Regions from separate parts of the Psychrobacillus sp. Z3-81 genome, predicted to be linked through region 1. Evidence: a T-box and tRNA genes for the amino acid it is inferred to sense, from the RefSeq annotation. Region 1 holds a T-box; the other holds one or more tRNA genes.
The links. A T-box is a leader RNA that pairs with one kind of tRNA and senses whether it is charged. The one in region 1 lies ahead of metG (methionine--tRNA ligase), so its partner is inferred to be a tRNA-Met.

Region 1 (11,482 bases):
GCCAGACTTTACTGCAAATGTCTGGCTATACCAAGGGGCCGACAGGAAAAGTGGAAGCGGTCGAGCGTGTACAAAAAACAACGGAAACCGGCAGTACGGCGGATGTATATATGTTGACAATTGATGGGGAAGATTATCAAATGGGCATGCATCCGAGGGCGATTGCTGTAAGTGCAGATCCAGCCGTTTGGGTAGGACAGACAATTTCCGAGTCTTATTTTGGACCGAATGCTGCAAATGATTATGCGGGGAAACATACTCAGGAAAAGGTAGAAAGTGAAAACGGAGAGCCTGGTGCATCAATGGCTCTACAGCTTGTTGTCGTGGGGGATGAGCCGTACACGTCGCAGGAGCAGCAAGAAAACAATCTATTAACCAATGAATCAAGCGGTGAAGAAAACCAACAAATAGAGCAGGCCTTAACTAGTGTAGAACAGCAAATAGCCACTAAACCTGAAGGGCAAGATACTGGTAAATTGAAGCTGATTGTTATTGGAATTGCTGTCCTTTCTCTCATTATAGCTATCGTGAAGATTTTCCAAAATAAAAACAAACGAGCACGCAGATAAAGGAATGAGAAACTTGGCATTCTAAATGGAAAATTACTCATGTTGTATCATAAAAAACAAATGCCCAAAACTCATGCGCTGAAGAAATTATCTCCAAGCTCATGAGTTTTGCTCACTTTTTTTAAACGAAAGCTCCGGTTAGTTGAATAAGTCATCCTGGTTATTGCCAATTAAAGTTCTTTGCCTGTCAAGATTTCGAATATAATTTTAGAAGATTCACTAGATAAAACCCCATAATTTGATTGCCCTTCAATTATAAGTTCTACTCTATGAAACTCTTCATTTATCCATGCGTCATGGGTAAATGAATTCCAGGTAAAACTATAATCTGGAGGGCCAATATCTACTTTAGTATTCTCTTGCCATTCCGCAATTCTTAAAGCTTCTATTACTTTCTCTACTTCAGTACTATCAGTTACTTCATTTACTATCTCGTAATCCCCATTCATGTTTTTTTGTTTCACAATCATAGGCTTGCCATCCCAAGGAACGCTATAAACTCTGTCTTTCGTTGAATTGATTTTTTCATTATTATTTATCGTTCCTTCTTGGTGACAACCAACTAAAATAAGTCCAATTGCGAGTATTAATAAAAACAATCTTTTCATCAACTTCACCTCAATTATTAGACGTAATGACTGGCAAAATAGTAACGGTTCCTTCAGTCATAATATCCAGATTTATTTTAATGCAAGGCTGTTTTCTAAAAGATTGTTGTTCTTATCAAATTTGCATATAATATATTGACTGATTAAATAAAGAAAAATAGAGAAAACAGCATTGCACTGGTCATTGGTGCCATGCTGTTTTTTTATGGGAATCATAACGCTTCTTGTTTATATGTAAAGTCTATTGATCCTGCTGTTAGGACCAGATTGTCCATTTCCAAAATATGAATGATAAACTATTAAACGTGATATAATTGTTGTGAAAATATACAAATAAATGGGGATGTTTTAGTGGGTAAAACTTATATTAATCAAAGTGCATTATCTGCAAAGTTTACTTTTCTTATTTAGAAGGTGAGTAATTCAAGGGTGCTTGAGATAACCAGCACATAGTAGAGGAGATAGAGTAATGAAATTCTGGAAAAGTCCAATGGGTGTCACACTGATTTTTTTTGCTGTGGTGATCGCATTACAATTTACCGATTATGCGGAGACGATGCTGGAGCTAGCTATTTTCGTTACATTAGCTATGCTAACGTTTTTTATTCATGAAGTGGGTCATGCCTTATTTGGTGTTTTGGCTGGATACCGTTTTCATTATTTAATAGCAGGGCCTTTTCTGATAGAGAAGACTGACAAGATAAAGGTTAGAGCAAACGAAAGCTGGGCAATGTTTGGTGGTGTTGCAAGCTGCGCACCTATTAGTGGAAATATTGATAGGATCATGAAGCAGCATCAATGGTTTGCAGCAGGTGGACCACTTGTTTCCCTTCTTGTTGCCATTATTGGGTTATCTATCGGCTTTAGCTTTGATCAACCGTATACAAAGTTTTTTGGAATTCTAAACTTGGCTATTTTTGCAGTGACTATCATTCCCTTCAAAGGAGCTATGAAATCGGATGGACGCGTTCTATTAGAGCTCAGGAGAGGTGGAAAGGAAGCAGAAGCATTTTTGGGCAGTCTTTTGCTGTTAAAAGAAATGATGTCTCCAAAACATCCAGCAGATTGGTCAGCTTCCTTAATTGAACAAACAAAGCAAGCTGCTGTCTCTGAGGAAACACTTATGAACAGTTATCTACTCTTTTATTATTATCTCGTAATGGAAAATTATGATTATGCATCTCGCATGATTGAAGCGTATAAAACCATTCCAATTCGTAAGGATAATAAGATAGCAATGCAATTCATCACCCATATCAGACAGGTGGATTGCTTTCTTCATCAACCAAATGTAGAAGAAATAAAGGCGTTGCATACATATTTAAGTCCCATTGAACCAGTAAGCTATAAACGCAGTGAATGGATGATTGCTCATTTAACTGGTGATCAGAAGACTGCGGAAGCTAAACGTAAAGAGGTTTATGCAGAAATAGAAAAAGGGAAAAAGCAATTTGGCTTCTTTTATGCTGAAGAAATGCTGACTCATAAAATTTTTAAAGCAGCGAAGGAGCCAGTATTCATTTAATTTTTCATTCATTCTCCTAAACCTATAAATTCCCAGTTGTATAACGAACATTTGTTCGTATATAATAAATAAAAAAGATAGGTAATGGAGATGGCTAACATGGAAGAATGGGAACAACTTGATTTATCTAAAATAAAAGATAGAGGATCAAAAAAATGGGTGGCCATGATGTTGCCGGAGCATGTAAAGATGCTTAGGGATTACCAAGAGGAAGTCAAAAAGGAGCCTCGACCAGATTTAAATGAATTTGATTATGAATTTATTCAAGAGCAGCTAGAGCTAGCAATGAAACGAAACGTGGAAATTAAGGTGAAACGATGGAGAGAAGGAGAATTTCTCTACAATCGTGGAGTCATTCAGTGGATTGATGTATCAAAAAGGACGATTGAATTAGAGGACCCTTTCCGGTGCTATAAACTGTCACTGGATGAAATAGTGGACGCAACGATAATGGAATGACTTGTTGTGGGAGCCTGAAGGTGGGAAAAATCGAAAGAGAAGCACTTATGATACAAATCATAGGTGCTTTCTTATTTTTTAAGTGTTAGGTTCTCTGCTGCGTCGGATGCTTTCCGTGGGCACGGGTCGAGCCTGTAGTCTCTCCCTCGTGCTATTTCCACAGGAGTGATCGACGCTGCTCCGAACCAATAGTGTTTTCTACTAAAATTAAAATTTGAGCAATAAATTTCAAAAAGAATATAACATATCAAGAAAAACTGACTAGTGATGCATATACCTTAGTACCAATTATAGAAGTAAAACAGATACTCCTATTGATTACACTCCTGAAGGTCCAATTACAGACGCTGAGTTGGAGAGCGGAATACCGGGATAAGGTCATCGGTAAAAAAGATAGAAGTGTTGAATATCGACGAGTGACTCAAAAAGACCGAAAAGTAGTTACTCAATTTCTATAAAAATACGACGCACTAGAACCAAACTGTGAAGTAGGAAAGTTGAGAGAAGTGGTACAAACACAATAAAAGGGACAACAATTGTCATCCCTAAAAACTCAACTCCAAAATACAGGTGGTTTTACTAGCTGTGCCTTTATTCCAAGCTCATCAGCGGCAGCAAAAATAAATTCTTTTCTGAAGAAATAACTTTTATGGCTAACTATTTTTCCGTTTTCAATTTCTTGTGTTTGTATGTCATGAATTTCAGCACTAGTGTCATTAGAAGTTAATACAATAATAACTGGTTTGCCCCAAAGGATGATTTCACGAGCTGTATGACCAGGCAAACCAAATTTTAAAGAACCTTTCAGCATTTCATCTTTAGAGAATTCCTGGAATCCAAAGAATGCTTCATTTTGTGCTTGTTCACTAAATAACCTTAACATACTATTTAAATTGCCATTATTAAAGGCTTCTAAGTATGCCTGGATGATTACGTTATGACTTTGAGAAACTATCTTAGTTTTTGATTTTGAAAAATCCAAAGACTCTATTTTTCTTCTCGCGCGTTGAACAGAAGAATATACACCACCTGGAGTGCTTTGGACAATCCCAGCTACTTCATCTGCACTAAACTGGAAAATATCCATCAGTAAAAATGCGGCTGTTTGTTTGATGGTCAAATTTGACTCCAACGATATTAGAATTTCTTCCAATAATAGTTGGTCTGAAAAATCAAATTTTGGCTCAGGTACTTCATCTAATGTTCCTATTTCACGTTTGAGTTTTCTACATTGGTCAAGCCAAGTGTTTGTTGCAACTCTGAAGAGAAAGTATTTTTTGTTAGTAATTTCACTCCACCGTTGTGGTAGCAAACCAAAGGACTTTATCATAGTCTCTTGATAAAGATCTTCACCATCCCAAGGAGAACCAGTAACATATTTACAATAATTCCACAGGTCTGTTGAGTATCCCGAAACTATTTCTTCAAATTCATCTCTTATTTTTCGAGCTTCATCTACAAATGTCTTGTTAATGTTAGTACTTGTTTCCATATTGTTCCCCTCCTAATGTTCTTACAATTAATAGACGTTTGAGAATAGAAAAATTATACGGCTTAATAAAAAAAATTAAAGATACTCCGAGCAATTGCAAGATGACTAAATTATGGAGGTTGTTAATACATATTACGTAAAAAGAACGTCTTAGAAAAATAGATGATTATGCCAATCACTTCCCATTTTTCAATACGCTAAGCAAATGTATTATTTCGTAAGTATCCGAAAAGGAAGGAAAACTAAAAATGGCACATCATGTGCCAACGTTTTCTTGAACAACATCCTATTGTCCCGAAGCTGCGCTCCCAGGAAAGCGTCCAGCCAGAACGGAAATCAACCACACCTTATAGATATGACCTAAAAAAACATTTTCAAATATCTGGAACTTTTCTAGAGGTGTGCCGTAAAGTATGAAACGATACTTTACTAAAGGGAGCAAGAAAATGAAAAAATACATGATTGTGCTAGAAATCGTGTTTTATGTGGCTCTTCCTTATCTTATTTGGACGAACGGCAGGGAGGCATTAGGTGATTATTGGGCGATGCTTTTATCTACTGTGCCGGGTTTCATCTATACTATCGTTCGTTTCATTACAGAGAGGGAATTTAATGTTACTGGTTTGTTTATATTATCGAGCCTATTAATTGGCACGATTGTTGACTTGCTCTCTGGCACAGCTGAAAGAATGCTTTGGAATCAGTTGTATCTTGGTCTCGTGTTCAGTGGTATATATCTCATTTCTCTGATGATAAAGAAGCCACTTCCGCTCTATTTCTTTGTGGATATCGCTTATCTCCAAGGATATGACCGTCGCGGAAGCAAAAAATTGTTTTACCGAAAAGAGATTTTCAAGTGGTTCCAGTGGATCACGGTTTTATTTGTAGTACGTGGACTCACCTTGGCTGCCATGAAAGCCTGGATGTTAAATCGATATGGAGTAGAGGCTTATACCTCACTCTTGATTTATAGACAGCTAGTCGGTTGGGCTTTCGGAATAGTTGGGCTTTTCCTATACTTGGCCGTCTTAAAAGAAATAAAGAGCATAACAAAATCAAAGGAAACGGCTCCTGTTCTCAGCCAAAATAATGCTTAGAAATTTGCTCGATAAATTCTTCTTCTAGGCTTCCCATCTTTTTGACCAATACATAGGAAGAAACGGTTGGAAGCTCGAATAAATCAAAGTGTGGCTGCATAATCTTTCCTTCTATAAGCTCTCTCCTGACGATTGAATGTGGAAGGAAGGATACTCCAAGCCCCTCTTGGATAAACCGCTTGGTCACATGTGCCTGCGTGACCCTCATCGTACGAAGTCCATGGACATGCTGATGGAGCTTGACAAGAAGGCTATCCCAAAACGAAGGATGGTGGTGAGTGAATAAATAATTGTTTTGCAGTACCTCTTTCACATCAATAGGTGGCCCAGTTTCTTCATCATAGCCATCAAAGGGCATGAGAAAAATAATCGGGTCCTCATAAATAGGAGTCGAGTATAGACTTTTGAACGTTGCGTCAGTGGATGCAATCCCGATATTTACTTCCTCTTCATTCACTAAATGCTCTATCACATGGGACTCTTCCACACGAATATTAACCTCTAAGTCGGGATGATTCTGTAAAAAGGTTCGAAGAAAATAGGGTAGGATCGTTTCTGCCATCAGTGGGGTAATGGCAATCGTCCATCTTCTTCGAAAGCCTTGTGCATATGCCTGTACCTTCGTGATGCTTGCTTCCGTGGAACGCACCAGCTGCTTCGCTTCCTGTAGAAAAAATTTTCCTTCGGCCGTCAAGGTTACTCGGTTTTTATTCCGTTCAAAGAGCTGAATGCCGATATGCTCCTCCAAAAGCTTAATGTGGACAGTTACGCTCGGCTGAGACATAAGTAAAATCTCAGCAGCCTTCCGAAAATTAAGTGTTTCTGCTGCTATACAAAATGTTTTTAACCATTGATACTCCATACAATCACCTTCGATTAAATAAAATAATTAAGTCAATTATATATATTTAATTTTTTTTATCAATCTTTTATATTAAACTATAAAAAAAGGAGGAGTTCATATGTTTCAAAAGGGACTAAAAGATGTAGTAGCAGTACACACACAGATCGCTTCCGTAGACGGTGAAAAAGGGGAACTTCGATACCGAGGAGTAAAGGTAGAGGAGCTAATAAACGAGGGGAATTTTGAAAAGGTTGCTCAGCTTCTGTGGACTGGTGATAACACAGGGGAGTATTACCAGCTAAAGGACTATAGAACGCTTCCAACTCATGTGGAGCAAATCATCGATGTATTGCCAAAGGAAACTGCCCTAATGGATGCAATGAGAACAGCAATTTCTGCATTTGTTCACGATGAGTTTAAAGAAAAAAGCCTAGAGGAGCAAGCGGCCATCTTAACAGCTGCGCTTCCTGTAATTGTGGCAAGACATTACAGAAACCAGCAGGGCTTGCCGATCATTGAACCGAACGAGGAGTTATCCCATACTGCCAATTATTTATGGATGCTAACGGGTGAAATACCTACAGACGTGCAAGTAGAAGCATTAGAAACGTATTTAAAGCTTACAATGGAGCATGGTCTAAATGCATCTACGTTTGCTGCACGAGTGACTATTTCTACAGAATCAGATCTTACGGCAGCAATAACATCAGCTCTAGGGACAATGAAGGGACCGCTTCATGGGGGAGCCCCATCCGGTGTTATTGCTTTATTAAATGAATTCAAAAATCCAGCGACTATTCGAGATATCGTGAGAGAGAAAATAGAAAACGGTGAAAAAATAATGGGCTTCGGTCATCGTATTTATAAAACCGAGGATCCTCGCTCTATTCTATTAAGAGACAAATGCGTGGAGCTTCAAGGGCAAGACGCATGGTTAGACATTGCGACGATTGCAGAGAAGGAAATTATCGAGCTACTTGCTGAGTTAAAGCCAGGTCGCATGCTTTACACGAACGTGGAATATTATGCGGCTGCCATTATGCGATCCATCGACATGCCGCCTGAATTGTTTACACCGACCTTTAGTGTTGCCCGCATGGTTGGTTGGACTGCGCATGCGATTGAACAAATCCGTGATAACACGATATTTAGACCGCAGTCGATCTATGTGGGAGAAATGAAATAAAAATTCAAAAAATTCACTTGATTATTATTTTTTCTCTCGATATAATGGTAACAATTTTATAAATAATAGCGTTGAAGAGGAAAAGTAAAATGAGGATGTTTTCAAGAGAGCTTCGGATGGTGGAAAAGAAGCAAACTAGTCATTTGAACATGATCTCGGAGCTTCGTACTGAAAACCTCTGGTTAGTAGGCTACGACAAGATTTGACACTTGTTATCCATGTCAAAGTATCAAGCATAGAAGCTTCGTACTTATAGAGGCAAATGATGTAAGTAATTTGTAAACAAAGGTGGTACCACGAGTTTATAACCTCGTCCTTATCGATTAGTTCGATATGGGGCGAGGTTTTTTATTTTGAAAATAAAGGAGAGAGTTTGATGAGCATTTTTATAGGAGGAGCATGGCCATATGCAAATGGTTCCCTGCATTTAGGGCATATTGCAGCGTTATTACCTGGAGATATCCTAGCAAGATACTATCGTTTAAAGGGAGAGAAAGTGTTATACGTATCAGGGACCGATTGCAATGGAACACCTATCGCAATTAGGGCAAACACAGAGGGAGTCACCGTCAAAGAGATTGCCGATCGATATCACGAGGAATTTCAAGAGTCTTTCGAGCAATTAGGTTTTAGCTATGATTTATATACAAGGACAGACACACAAAATCATCACGAGACCGTGCAATCTCTCTTCTTAGAATTACTAAAACAAAATCGGCTGTATAAAAAAGAAATTGAGCAAACCTATTGTGAATACGACGAGCAGTTCCTACCAGATCGTTATGTCGAGGGAGAGTGTCCGGTTTGTGGCAGTAAATCAAGAGGAGATCAGTGCGATAGCTGTTCAACCATTTTAGACCCACTAGATTTGAAGAACAGGATCTGTAAGTTATGTGGGAACCCGCCAACCATCAAAACAACCGAGCATTTTTATCTGGCACTAAGCGATTTTCAAGAGGAATTAGAGGAGTATGTCTCGCATGCGAAGGCGACGGGAGCATGGAGAGACAATGCGGTACAACTGACGGAACGCTATCTTTCAGAAGGTCTGCAAGATCGGGCAGCCTCCAGAGACTTACCAAACGGGGTGAGCGTTCCGGTAAAGGGTTATGAGGATAAAAAAGTATATGTATGGATCGAGGCAGTATCAGGCTACTATTCTGCCAGCAAGGAATGGGCAAATCAGCATCAGCAAGACGAGAAAGCTTTCTGGAATGAGGCTACAACCTCTTACTACGTACATGGAAAGGACAATATTCCCTTTCATACATTAATTTGGCCAGCCATTTTGCTAGGGACAGGGAAAAAGCCTTTACCTACCCACATTATTTCAAATGAATATTTAACGCTTGAGAAAAGGAAGCTTTCTACCAGTCAAAACTGGGCTGTATGGGTTCCTTATACACTAACAAAATATGATCCAGATTCGCTTCGCTATTTTTTAACCATCAATGCCCCGGAAAGCAGAGATGCAGACTTCTCTTGGCGTGAATTTATTTACAGTCATAATGCAGAGCTGCTTGGTGCTTATGGGAATCTTGTCAATCGGACATTCAAGTTTATAGAGAAGTCCTTTGACGGAATCATTCCGGAGGCACCGGTAGATGACCAACTGGCAAAAGAAACAGAGGAGCTATATAACAAAGTAGGAGAATTTATTGAAAAAGGAAGCATGAAAGCAGCGCTAGAAGCGATCTTTCTCTATATAAGACAAGGGAACAAGCAGTTTGATGATGAGAAGCCTTGGAAATCTGTAAAAGAGAACCTTAGTGAGTGCAAACAAACACTATCCGAAATGGCTTTTATCATTGTAAATGCTGCACAGCTCCTTTCTCCATTTTTACCATTTTCCAGCGAAAGGATTAGAGAGATGCTTTCCATAAAGGAATGGGGCTGGGAGCCGATAAAAATAGAAGCGCAGTCTCTTGGGAAAGTGGAGCCTTTATTTCAAAGAATCGACCCGCTAGTTATAGAGGAAGAGCTTGCGAGATTGCAAGCAGAATCAAGAAAGTAAAGTGAATAGGGGAAAATAGATGGAACTAAAAACAAAGCTACTAAACATGTCAGAAGATATTACTCAGGTAAAGAATCTTCCGCAATTAATAGAGGAAATGCTTGAACAGATTGGGTCAATTGATGCGGAACTGAGAGATCAGCTTATCTATCAAAAGTTTTGTCAGCTAATATTAGGGGACCATGTTCCGAATGAGCAATTGAGGGAAATAGGTTTAAAGTGTATAGGGGAGCGGCATTTATTATATAGGCTTGGAGAGAAGGATACCGATTCTGTATTTACGAGATCCTTTTCATCTTTAGTAATTGTACTTATTCTAATGAAGGATAAAGAAAGAGGATTTCTTTCTTCGTCAGAATGGAAAGACATATATTATGCAACTGTTCACTATCTAAAAGAAGAAAAAGATCTACGAGGCTACGTAGAGGGAAAGGGGTGGGCTCACAGCATTGCACATGGAGCTGATCTGTTAACAGCGGTAGTAGAGCATCCAACCTATAAGCAAGAGCTATTTCAGGAATGCTTGGATACGATTGCTTGCTGCTTATTGCGAGAAAGTGTGTACACAGACGATGAGGATGAGAGGCTGATATTTGCGATAGAGGCGATGATGGAGAAGGGCTTATCAGAGGAGCATGTTGTTGACTGGCTGAAAACTCTAACGAAGAGCATATCACAGGTAGAAACTTACTCATTGACCTTTTTTAAATACCGAAGAAATGTTGGAAGCTTTATCAAATCCCTTTACTTCCGACTTTCTTATAAAGGGGTAAGCACTGCAGGGAGAGAGGACATATTGGCACTCATGCATCGCTTTCATGTAGAAGTGTATAAATAACTGAAACGAATTTTCTGAATCGCTCGTCTAATTGGTAAAGGAGGCTAACATTTATGCCGTACTTCCGCTATCTAGCTGTATTCAGCATTTTCGCCATACTGCTTACTTTTATGCCCATTTCATCCTCGGCATGCAGCTGTGTGGAGCCTGGAAGCATTCAAGAAGAGCTGGAGCAAGCTGATGTAGTTTTTTTAGGTAAAGTACTAGGCAGCCTAGACTCGAACAATAATGGTCACAGCATAAGCTCGGATGACCAAATACAATATCTTTTTCAAGTAACAGAAGTCTGGAAAGGGATTGAAAAATCACAGGTAATTGTAAGCTCTGTCCGAGACAGCGCCTCTTGTGGATATGAATTTATAGAAGACGGGGAATACGTAGTATTTGCAAGTCAAGAGGAGCATTCTTTATCTACTGGCTATTGTACGATGACCAAGCAGCTAAGCGAGGCAACAGATATAATAGGTGAGCTCGGTTCAGGTGAAAAGCCTTCTGAAGAAGTGGCAATACCCTTATCCAAGGAAACATTAGAGGAAGAAAGCAAAACCTTTACACGTTATCTCTATATACCCATCCTATTATCACTTATCTTCATAGGCTTTCTATTCGTACAGAAGAAAAAAAGCAGGAAATAACAATTTTAAGCAAAAAGGGGAGTCCCCAAAATATTTAGGGACTCCTCTTTTGTATAAAATGAAACTAATTCATTCTTTATTAGTAGTTATTAAGATCCGGAGCCATCCGTGTTTGTTCCGTCTGCTCCACCTTCAGTGTCAGTACCGTCAGTACCATCCTCTGTATCAGTTGAGCTTGATGGGTCTGTTCCAGGAGTACCGGTGTCGCCTTGTTC
Region 2 (11,482 bases), on a different contig from region 1:
CGATGAGATTAGATAAGTTTTTAAAGGTATCTAGGTTAATTAAGCGAAGAACGTTAGCAAAGGAAGTAGCAGATCAAGGAAGAGTGACGATCAATGGGAAAGTAGCTAAGGCAAGCTCAACGGTGAAACCAGGAGACGAGCTTTCTATCCGGTTTGGGCAAAAGGTTGTAACGGCGCAGGTTAATGAAGTAAAAGAGAATGCGAAGAAAGAAGATGCGGCTAAGATGTTTACTATCTTGAAAGAAGAGCGCCTTGAAAAAATAGAGCCTGAGTTTATTGACGATGAAGACTAAAGCATATATTCTCTTCTCTCTAAAATAAAAGTTAAGAAAAAAAGCATGAGATTTAGTCATGCTTTCTTTTTTTTATGCATAGAATCTATTAGGACAAGGAGAGGAGAGAGGATATGCAATATCAAGCAGAAAATCAAACAATCACAATTCCAACGGGGGACCACTTAATTTCGCTAAGAAATCGAAAGAGAATGGACCTAACATCTGTCAAAGCAATTGAAAGATTTGATCAACAAGAATTTTTCGTTCGCACATCTCAAGGCACCCTTCATATTAAAGGGGAAGATTTGAAGATTGTCCATCTGGATGTAGACAAAGGTCTACTGACATTAGAAGGTATCGTCCAGGCAATACAATACGCAGATGAGCAAAGCATAGACGGTGCTAGAGGATTACTTCATAAGTTATTCGGATGACGCTTTCCTTACAGTTTTTTAGTTTGTTACTAATGATGATTAGTGGAGTCATCGTAGGAGCCATCATAGAGGGATTGCGTTTTGTTATGCATAGTGCGCCAAGACGCTCCTTCTTTTATAAATATCGTATCTACATCGAGATAGTAGCCTGGATCGTCCTTGGTCTGGGAACCTTTTATATTCTTTACACAGTTAGAGATGGTATTTGGCGAATATATGATCCGCTTGCCCAATTGCTAGGAATTCTCTTATATGAACAAGTATTTCAGCCCGTTTTTCGCTTTGCTGGACGAGTTTGTTTACGCTTCATAATTAGGCCTTTATGGATTCTATTAAAGCTACTAACTGGGTTAGTTCTAAAATTTGTACAACTTCTTTTAAAATTTCTGCGGTTTTTACTGTCACCAATTGTTTATATTTATAAAAATACATTGCATTTGGCACTACAGAATTTCCTAAAAAAACGATATAATAAGAAAAGTAGAATTCCTAAAGTAGAATAGGAGAGTGAGACATGAGGCAGGAGCGATATAAAGCACCAACTGAACAACATATTACATCTATTAATACAGACTACGTGCGTTCTGTCCAACGTCGTGAAACTCAAAATAAGTCTCGTAAAATAAGACTTATTAGACGCCTAGTTGCTTTTAGTATTTTTTCTATGCTGCTTATAGGTTTCCTAGTGTCTGCACTGGTAAACAGCAAGCAAACTTTAGCAGAAAAGCAACTACAAAAGGAAGAAGTTGCAGTGGAGCTTGAAAGAGTTCAAGAAGAGCAGGAAATGCTTAAAATGCAAATTTCCAAGCTTAATGATGATGAATACATTGGAAAACTTCTTAGAAAAGAATATTTTCTATCCGAAGAGGGAGAAATCATCTTTTCCTTACCTGAGGATAGTGACAAATAATGAAAAATTTGTAGTCAAAAAGAGTGTCTTGTTGACACTCTTTTTTTGTTAGCTATAATAAAAGATAAGAATGTGTATACTACTCGTTCTAAGAGTCGCTTAAATTTTAAGGAGGAGCATTTTTTTTATGTCAATTGAAGTAGGCAGCAAGGTACAAGGTAAAGTAACAGGAATCACTAACTTTGGAGCATTCGTCGAGCTACCAGGAGGCTCAACAGGTCTTGTTCACATTAGTGAAGTTGCAGATAACTATGTGAAGGATATTAATGATCATTTAAAAGTTGGCGATATGGTCGAAGTGAAAGTGATGAATGTTGAAGCGGATGGCAAAATCGGCTTATCTATTCGTAAAGCAAAGCCACAAGCAGAGAGACCGGAGAGACCAGAACGTCCACAGCGTCCACGCAACAACAACCGCCCGAACGACCGTGATCGTCCGAGCAAAGAGAATTTTGAGCAAAAAATGGCGAAGTTCCTAAAGGATAGTGAAGATCGTTTGTCTACGTTAAAGCGTGCAACAGAATCTAAGCGCGGCGGACGTGGCGCAAAAAGAGGATAATACGCTGTCTGTTTTATCGGTAGAAAAAATGTTTAATAGATGAAGAACTAGAGGTGCACAGCTTAGCTGGGCACCTCTTTTTATAACTAAAAGAATTTATTTTCAAAACTGGGGGTAGGGGATTGAGAAAAGTAGAGATTTTAAGGGAGCATCAACGTTACGTGGAATGGCTAGATTCTTTGCAAAGTTATTCGGAAGAGGAAGGAAGAAAACCTTACAGGGAGGGTAAATGGTCACCAAAGGAAATAATTATGCATTTAGCAGAATGGGATCGTTTTACGCTAGAGAATCGATTACCAAGAATGAAGGAGGGAGAAATACATGAAAGGTATCCTGATTTCCAAGAGTTTAATGCAAAGGCCGCTGCCTCAGCGAATAAACAAACATTTAAAGAAACCATTGCTCATGCAAAAGAGCAACGCACTAAGATTATGGAGCAACTACAAAAAATAGATGAAACGGAATGGGAAAAAATCTTTTACATCGGAGAACGCCCTATGTCTATCCGTCAGTATTTCACAGATTTTATCGAGCATGACTTACACCATAAGGTTCAGATTTCAGGTTATCTGTAAATGAGGAGTCTGAGAGGCTGGAATAAAGCCTATTCCTAAATTCTATAATGAGAAGTTTTCGGCCGAATTGCTAATGCCTATCAGGCTTATGATAAGCATGAAAGAATGAAAAAAATCATTCAATTAGTAGAGAAGAACTTAGAGCCGTATCGTGGAAGATTGTTTGAAGGCTTGTCGTTAATAAAGAGGAGAAAAAAGAATATGAGGCTGGACAAATCGAATGAGTTTATTTTACGATCAAATAATTAGAGGATTGGGAATGGAAAGATTATGTCCTTTTTAAAATTTCTTGACCAAAATTTATTTTTAATAGGTAATTTTATTGGTTCGAAGCAGCGTCGGCGACTCCTGTGGGAGCAGGTGGTAGGAGAGCCAGCACAACCGCACGCGTAAGCGTTGGGTGCTGGCTTGTTACGCCCCCACGGAAAGCGTCCGACGCAGCGGAGAACCTAAATCTCAAAAATTAAGAAAGTACGTATTATTCTAATTGTATAATGAATCACACGTGCTTCCACAGTCTACTCTGTAAGCGTACTTGCAATAAAATTCCTTCTGCTCGACAGGTATTTCCATTAAAATCATCTAACATTCAGTTACAAAATACTGTTTCATGCGGATATCTTCCATTGACCAAGGAATTGGTCCCTTCGACAATAAACCCTCAGCTTTTTTTGAATGTCCTTAAGAATTCTTTCATCTTTTAAAATTACTCCTTCAAAAAACATTCTAGAGAGGGTGGACTTTGTTCGATGCCAGTCCGAAGCGAAGAAACTCTTATAGAATGCTAGATTATACATTTCAATCAGCCAATTTTAAATGTGAAGAGATTCCCTATAGGCATAGGGAATAGATGAATCAAAGATAAAGATATCGAAATCTAACGTAGAATTAGATTTGCCTCTTACGACACTAACAGCCAGAAGCACAGCCTGACATAATGGAAAATGACGTTTAACAAATTGGAACGCTGCTGTATGAGCTTCAGACCTTTGCAGTTATTCCTTTAAAAATAGATAAAAAAATAGCAGCTACAAAGTAGCTGCTATTTGTAAGATGACCCCTACGGGATTCGAACCCGTGTTACCGCCGTGAAAGGGCGGTGTCTTAACCGCTTGACCAAGGGGCCGTATATATAATGGCGGCAGAGGGGATCGAACCCCCGACCTTACGGGTATGAACCGTACGCTCTAGCCAGCTGAGCTACGCCGCCGTTCTCTTAACAACAAATATCATATTACAAGCGATTGGACAAAGTGTCAATACTTTTTTTAAAACTAAATAGTTCGACTTTTGAAGGGGTAAATAGTTCCCCCTCGACTTGTTTAGAGAAAAATTATTAGAACCTTACAAAGCCCTTTTTTTCTAGCCAATCTAGTCGAAAAGTTTTTAAGGAGGAATATCAGGAAGTGACATTCTTCTCGTAATAGCGAAGGTATACTTCGAACAAGAGTTGAATAGGAGGTATACCCAATTGAAAACAATGTATGAACAGGAACAAAAAAAGTTTTATTTCTGGCGCAGCTTCATAGAAGGGATAAAAGCAAGGAAGATCACGCTGTTGTTTACCGTAATATTCTTTTTATTAACATTCTTTGGAGCACAGGTGGTTTTGTTTGAGGCAACAGTTCCCTTTTTCTTACCCATTTGGGCACTTGTTCATCTTAGATTCCCACGCTATATCCCTTGGACAATAGCTGGGGCTGTACTAGGAAGCTTAACGTTAGGCATAGGACAACTTACTATACATGCACTACAAGCACTCCTTTTTAAGTTTCAAGGGAAAAGGATTATAAGAAAAATACCGGTTCCGTTATTTGTTTTCTTGGATATTATACTTGTTCAGCTGATCTGGCAGCTTATCTCCTATGGGGGTGAGGTACCAGTATCCATCTGGCTATCCATTGGATATGAGGGGATACTAAGCCTATTTATGACGCTGTTTTTGTTTCAGCTCTTTCTGCCTTTACCAGAGCTTCTTCACCGTAAGTGGACAAACGAAAGAATGGGAGCAGCTTTACTAATCGGAGCACTAATACTAACAGGGATGTCATCATTAATAGTTGGTTATGTATCGATTCCATTAATCATTGCACATCTCGTTATCGTAATAGCAGCAGCTGTAGGAGGAGCTCAGTTGTCTACAGTGGTAGCAGTCCTAGCAGGTAGTATTTTAAGTATTTCAACGCTCAGCTTTAGCGGCATGATTGCTGTATACGCGGTAACAGGGTTTTTCGCTGGCCTGCACAGGAGATTCGGACGGCTATGGCAGGCTTTTAGCATGCTTGGCATCACCTTTTTCTTTATTTTATATGATCAAACCTTGCCTCTAGATAGTGTTTATATAGGGTCTCTTGTAGCGGCCTCTTTACTTTTCTTTATGATACCGTCCCAGTGGATTAGCGATTTAAAGAACCATTTATATCCTGACGCAACTCATGTTCTTTTACGGAGACAAAAATGGATGACAGAGAAGGTACACCATCAATTACAAGAGTTTCAGTATTTTGTTGATTTTATCACTGGTTTTATTACACAAAAATTCGAGAAAAAAGGGGGGACCTTAGAACAGCCAGAACTTTTACATGTCTGTCAGTCATGCTTTCATTATGAAAAATGCTGGGGGGAAAAATCTAATGGAATTCCAAACCTAATAAAACAGTGGGAGGAGCAGCCGAATAAGACAAGGATCCATTTAGAAATTAAACTTCAAAATAAATGTGTGAAGCCAAGTGTGATTATACAGGAGCTTAAAGAAAGAGAGGCTAAGAAACAGCTGCAGCTGGAGATGCAGCATGGTAAGAAAATGTTTGCTTTAAAACTGAGAGATATGGGACAGCATATGAGTGAGCTGATGAACAATTTAGAAAGTGGGGTTTCTCTATATACATCTCATGAAGAAGAACTAAAACAAAAGCTTCAGCAGTGCAATGTCGATTTTTTTCAGATAGATGTGCTAAGTATTGAAAAAGGACAAATGGAAATTGTATGCTGCCTACCTGTAGAGGCACGAGGAAAGATGTTAGGAGAAAGAATGATTCTTCCTATTCTTTATGAATTGTGGAAGGAGCCATTTGAAATTATTTCGGAAAGAGAGTTGCAGCAACCTTACAATCATATACAAATGACCTTTAAGTCATCTGTTCGTTTTCAAGTAACACATGATGTTTATACATCCTCTAGCAGAAATACAATCTATTCAGGAGATGCTCATGCTGTTTTTCAATTGCATCCAGGTTTACTAGCAGTTATTTTATCTGACGGAATGGGTAATAATATAGAGGCACATAGAGAAAGTAGAAGAGTCATGCAGTTTATGCGTGAATGCTTAAACAAAAAAATGGATCCAGAAACAACGATGCATACGCTACATTACATGATGAGTCTACAGGATGAAACGGATAGCTATGCAACAGTAGATTTAGCCTTAATTGATTTGCAAAAGGGAGAGCTTTGGTCTTGGAAGGCCGGCAGTATGTCTACGTATTTGATAAGAGGGAAGGATATGCGTAAAATTGAAAGCAAGCATGTCCCATTTGGATTTTTACCAACCATTTCTATAGAGGCAAGAAAAGTAGATATAAAGGATGGAGATATTTTACTTATGCTTTCGGATGGCGTGTTTTCTTCTAAAACAACAATTGAAAAACAGGAGCAATATTACCGAAAAATATTGCAAGACCCAACCATTAATGCAGAGCGATTTGTGAAGATTTTAGAAGAAACCTATTCGTTGCCGGGTGATGACCGGACTGTTATTTTTATGCAAGTGAAACACGCTGTTCCTGAATGGTCTATATTTTCACCAAGAGAGGCGGCTAGATACTAAGAAAAATGCTACAATAATCTAAAGGATGTTGAAAGAGAGAGGGTGAGAAGATGCACCAATTCGTCCGAAAGGTGAAACAATATATTGACAAGCACCAGCTGATTGAAAAGGGAGAGCGTCTTCTTATCGCCTGCTCTGGTGGGGCTGACTCTGTAGCTGCAGTTCTCGTAATGAAAGAGTTGGCGAGCGTTTATGAATGCGAGCTAGGAATTGCTCATACAGACCATCGATTAAGAGGAAAAGAGTCTGCAGAGGATATGGACTTTGTATTAAAATTAGGAGAAAAATTACGTATTCCTGTTCATGCAACCACACTTCAAGTACCAGAGCGAATTGAAGCTGAAGGTGGAAATGTTCAACTGATCTGTAGGGAGGAAAGATACTCTTTTTTTGAACAAGTAGTAAGGAACCATGACTATCATAAACTCATTTTCGGCCATCATGGAGACGACCAAACGGAAACAGTATTAATGACAGTGATCAGAGGATCTTTAAGTAATGCAATTACTGGAATCCCCAATATGCGTCCATTTTCAACAGGTCAGATTATTCGCCCGCTTCTTAATGTGACGAAGAAGGAGATTATGGAGTATTTAAATGAATGCAACGTAGGCTATCGACATGACCCTAGTAATGATAAGCATACATACACACGCAACCGTATCAGACATCGAATCGTCCCTTTATTGGAAGAAGAAAATCCGAATATCAATGAGGCGATCCGTACCTTGGTAGAAAAACAACAACAAGATGATGATTTTCTGTGGCAGCTTGCAAAGGATAAGTTTGAACAGCTTGTGACAGTTGAGAGTGAAGGGGTCTTCTCACTCAATACTAGCACATTTTCGAAGATTCCCCTTGCTTTACAAAGGAGATTGATTCTACTACTATTAGAGTATCTATATAAAAACTCCGACATACTACTTAATGACCGTCTGATTGAATCTATTTTAGCAGCCTGCAATGAACAGGAGGGCCATGCTGTTTTACATTTGCCCAACGGTTTCTTCCTCATTCGTCATTACCAAGTAGTTCAATTTACCTCTTCTAATCCACAAAATGCTTTTAAGTTAAGAGAACAAATTTTTCTAGAAGAGAACAAATGGACTAATTGTGGTGCTGGATTTTCTATCTATTTAACACGGAATATAGGTGAAGTACAATTCTCAGATGAAAAATGGTTTGTTCATGTAGAAAAAGACATGCTTCCCCTTAAGATTAGACAAAAGAAAAATGGAGACCGCATACAAATAAAAGGAATGCGCGCCTCCAAAAAAATTTCACGTCTATTTATAGATGAAAAGGTCCCATTAGAGGAACGGCTAGTATGGCCACTGCTAGTGACTGCCAAAGATGATATAATAGCAGTAATCGGCATACGTTACGGAGTACAATTTTCGAAGCAAGGCAGTTCGCAAAATTATGTATTATACATAAGGCGAAATCAATAATTTAGGGGGACCAATCATGCTAGAGAAGGACATTCTAGAAGTATTAATAACAGAGGAGCAAATTCAAGAAAAGACGAATGAGCTTGGTGCGTTATTGTCAGCAGATTATGCAGACAAGTTCCCACTTGCAATAGGAATCTTAAAGGGTGCAATGCCTTTTATGTCCGATTTAATGAAGCGAGTAGATGCTTATATTGAAATGGATTACATGGATGTATCGAGCTACGGAAATGCGACAGTTTCTTCTGGAGAAGTAAAAATTGTCAAAGACTTAAACACTAGTGTGGAAGGCAGAGACATTCTTATTATTGAAGATATCATTGATAGTGGGATGACTTTAAGCTATCTAGTGGATCTTTTAAAGTATCGTAAAGCAAAATCCATTAAAATCGTGACCCTATTGGATAAGCCTTCTGGTAGAAAAGTAGACTTGGAAGCAGATTATGTTGGTTTTGAAGTGCCAGATGCGTTTGTTGTAGGTTACGGATTAGATTACGCAGAAAAATATAGAAATTTACCATACGTTGGTGTGCTGAAAAAAGAAGTGTATTCTTTTTAGTATAAGTATCCAAGTTTAGAGGCTTTTTGTTGTACGCCCAAAATTTCGTATGATAAGATAATCAGTAGTTTTTCTGTTTACCTTGTGAGGAGGCTAGGAATGAATCGAGCATTGCGCTACGCCATATTGTATTTACTGATATTTTTTGTGATTGTTGGTATATTCGCTACGTTTAATAATAGCAATCAACCAACTAAAGATATTCGTTACGACGAATTCATCACAGCTCTTGAAAAAGGAGAGGTAACAAGCTTCTCTATGCAACCTGAACAAGGTGTTTACTTTGTTGAAGGGAAAATGAAGGGCTATGAAGAGGGAGAGACGTTTTTAACAAAGCTTCCTTATAATAGTGAAAATTTACAAGAAAAGATACGTTCATTAGCAGCGGCTCAAGCGATAGAAGTAGAAGTTATTGAACAATCCAAAACGAGTGGATGGGTTCAATTCTTTACTGGCTTATTACCCTTCTTAATTATCATTATTTTGTTCTTCTTCTTATTAAGTCAATCACAGGGCGGTGGAAACCGTGTGATGAACTTTGGTAAGAGTAAGGCAAAATTATATGATAACGAGAAGAAAAAGGCCAAATTTGCAGATGTTGCTGGGGCAGATGAAGAAAAAGCAGAGCTTGTAGAGGTTGTAGATTTCTTAAAAGACCCTCGTAAATTTGTAGAAATTGGTGCACGTATCCCTAAGGGTATCCTTTTAGTAGGTCCACCGGGAACCGGTAAAACCTTACTTGCACGTGCTGTTGCCGGTGAAGCCGGCGTACCTTTCTTCTCAATTAGTGGTTCTGATTTCGTAGAAATGTTTGTTGGTGTAGGGGCTTCCCGTGTACGTGACTTATTTGAAAATGCGAAAAAGAACGCTCCGTGTATCATATTTATTGACGAGATCGACGCAGTTGGTCGCCAACGTGGTGCAGGTCTTGGTGGCGGACACGATGAGCGTGAGCAAACACTTAACCAGTTACTAGTTGAGATGGACGGCTTTGGTGCTAATGAAGGTATTATCATTATCGCTGCGACAAACAGACCGGACATTCTAGACCCAGCATTATTGCGTCCTGGACGTTTCGACCGTCAAATCACAGTAGGTCGCCCGGATGTAAAAGGTCGTGAAGCTGTACTTAAAGTACACGCACGTAACAAGCCTTTAGATGATACTGTAGATTTAAAAGCAATAGCTTCTCGTACTCCAGGCTTTTCTGGTGCAGACCTAGAGAATCTTTTAAACGAAGCGGCATTGGTTGCTGCTAGAAGAAATAAAAAGAAAATTGATATGTCTGACATTGATGAAGCAACAGACCGAGTTATTGCAGGTCCTGCAAAATCAACGAAGGTTATATCAGAAAAAGAACGTAAAATCGTTGCCTTCCATGAAGCAGGTCACGTAGTAATCGGTTTAACCTTAGATGATGCAGAAGTCGTTCACAAGGTAACAATCGTTCCTCGTGGTCAGGCTGGCGGTTATGCAGTAATGCTTCCAAAAGAAGATCGTTACTTTATGACAAAGCCAGAGCTTTTGGATAAAGTCGCTGGTCTATTAGGAGGACGTGTGGCTGAGGACATCGTGTTTGGGGAAGTATCTACAGGTGCCCATAATGACTTCCAGCGCGCAACAAGCATCGTAAGAAGCATGGTAACGGAATACGGCATGAGTGATAAATTAGGTCCAATGCAATTTGGTCAATCTCAAGGTGGTAACGTTTTCTTAGGCCGTGACTTCAACTCCGAGCAAAATTACTCCGATAAGATTGCTTACGAAATTGATCAAGAAATGCAAACAATGATTAAAGAACAATATGAACGAACAAAACAAATTCTAACAGAAAAACGTGATTTGCTAGACCTTATCGCGAATACACTCTTAGAAGTAGAGACATTAGATGCTGCTCAGATTCTTCATTTAAAGGATCATGGTACGCTTCCTGAGCGAAACTATGGCCAAAACACTGAAGAAACAACTGAGGATGCAACCGAAATCACTTCGGATGCAGTAGGAGCTCCAAATGATCCGACAATTGGAGACTTACCAAGCGAAGACGGTTCTAATGATCCAGATTCACCAATTCAGGAAGAACGTCGATAATAATAGGAAAGCTGATTGCTCTCGTATGTGCACGAGGCAATCGGCTTTTTTCTTATATAGAAAATATGGTATGATGTTTTGGAAAAACTAGAAAAGTGAGGATATGCTCCATGATTCTCGTTTTAGATATCGGAAATTCAAATATTGTGTTAGGAGTCTTTCAAGATGAGCAGCTCATCCATCACTGGCGCATAGAAACAGATCGTCGTAAGACAGAAGATGAATACGGCATGCAGGTAAAAGCACTATTTTCACATGTTCATATATCATTCGATCAAATTGAGGGAATCATTATTTCATCTGTTGTGCCACCCATTATGTTTTCCCTTGAATCCATGTGTAAAAAATATTTTGGAATAAAACCACTAATAGTGGGGCCAGGTGTGAAAACTGGACTAAATATAAAATACGAAAACCCACGAGAAGTCGGGGCTGATCGTATTGTAAATGCTGTTGCAGCTATTCATGAGTATGGTTCTCCTCTTATTATTGTAGATTTTGGTACTGCCACAACGTATTGCTTTATTAACGAAAAGGCAGAATACATGGGGGGAGCAATTGCTCCAGGGATAGGTATTGCTACAGAAGCGCTATTTACTAAGGCAAGCAAGCTTCCGCGTATTGAGCTTGCGACGCCAGAGCATGTAGTAGGAAAAAATACAATAGCTGCAATGCAATCTGGTATTGTTTTTGGGTATGTAGGTCAGGTTGAGGGTATAGTAAATCGTATGAAAAAGGTAGCGAAGAAAAGGCCTACTGTTATAAGTACTGGAGGTATGGCATCTCTTATCGCAAGTGAAAC

Region 2: it has a tRNA-Met gene. The T-box ahead of metG (methionine--tRNA ligase) is inferred to sense a tRNA for this amino acid. The anticodon was not compared.

Annotation. Positions count from the first base shown of each region.
Region 1 is NZ_JBWQPU010000002.1:318,863-330,344, reverse strand. It holds gene AC1ECF_RS03870 (hypothetical protein) at 1-569, shown strand, start outside; gene AC1ECF_RS03865 (hypothetical protein) at 740-1,177, opposite strand; gene AC1ECF_RS03860 (M50 family metallopeptidase) at 1,647-2,702, shown strand; gene AC1ECF_RS03855 (YolD-like family protein) at 2,802-3,161, shown strand; gene AC1ECF_RS03850 (sigma-70 family RNA polymerase sigma factor) at 3,715-4,653, opposite strand; gene AC1ECF_RS03845 (VC0807 family protein) at 5,100-5,750, shown strand; gene AC1ECF_RS03840 (LysR family transcriptional regulator) at 5,731-6,612, opposite strand; gene AC1ECF_RS03835 (citrate/2-methylcitrate synthase) at 6,713-7,780, shown strand; T-box leader at 7,843-8,101, shown strand; gene metG (methionine--tRNA ligase) at 8,112-9,794, shown strand; gene AC1ECF_RS03825 (DUF2785 domain-containing protein) at 9,814-10,632, shown strand; gene AC1ECF_RS03820 (hypothetical protein) at 10,686-11,267, shown strand; gene AC1ECF_RS03815 (hypothetical protein) at 11,357-11,482, opposite strand, start outside.
Region 2 is NZ_JBWQPU010000020.1:8,245-19,726, reverse strand. It holds gene AC1ECF_RS16280 (RNA-binding S4 domain-containing protein) at 3-293, shown strand; gene yabP (sporulation protein YabP) at 407-709, shown strand; partial or broken gene yabQ (spore cortex biosynthesis protein YabQ) at 706-969, shown strand; gene AC1ECF_RS16265 (hypothetical protein) at 1,022-1,153, opposite strand; gene AC1ECF_RS16260 (FtsB family cell division protein) at 1,224-1,619, shown strand; gene AC1ECF_RS16255 (S1 domain-containing RNA-binding protein) at 1,747-2,178, shown strand; gene AC1ECF_RS16250 (DinB family protein) at 2,301-2,753, shown strand; tRNA gene AC1ECF_RS16245 (tRNA-Glu) at 3,808-3,879, opposite strand; tRNA gene AC1ECF_RS16240 (tRNA-Met) at 3,890-3,963, opposite strand; gene AC1ECF_RS16235 (SpoIIE family protein phosphatase) at 4,234-6,579, shown strand; gene tilS (tRNA lysidine(34) synthetase TilS) at 6,630-8,030, shown strand; gene hpt (hypoxanthine phosphoribosyltransferase) at 8,047-8,589, shown strand; gene ftsH (ATP-dependent zinc metalloprotease FtsH) at 8,689-10,680, shown strand; gene AC1ECF_RS16215 (type III pantothenate kinase) at 10,791-11,482, shown strand, end outside.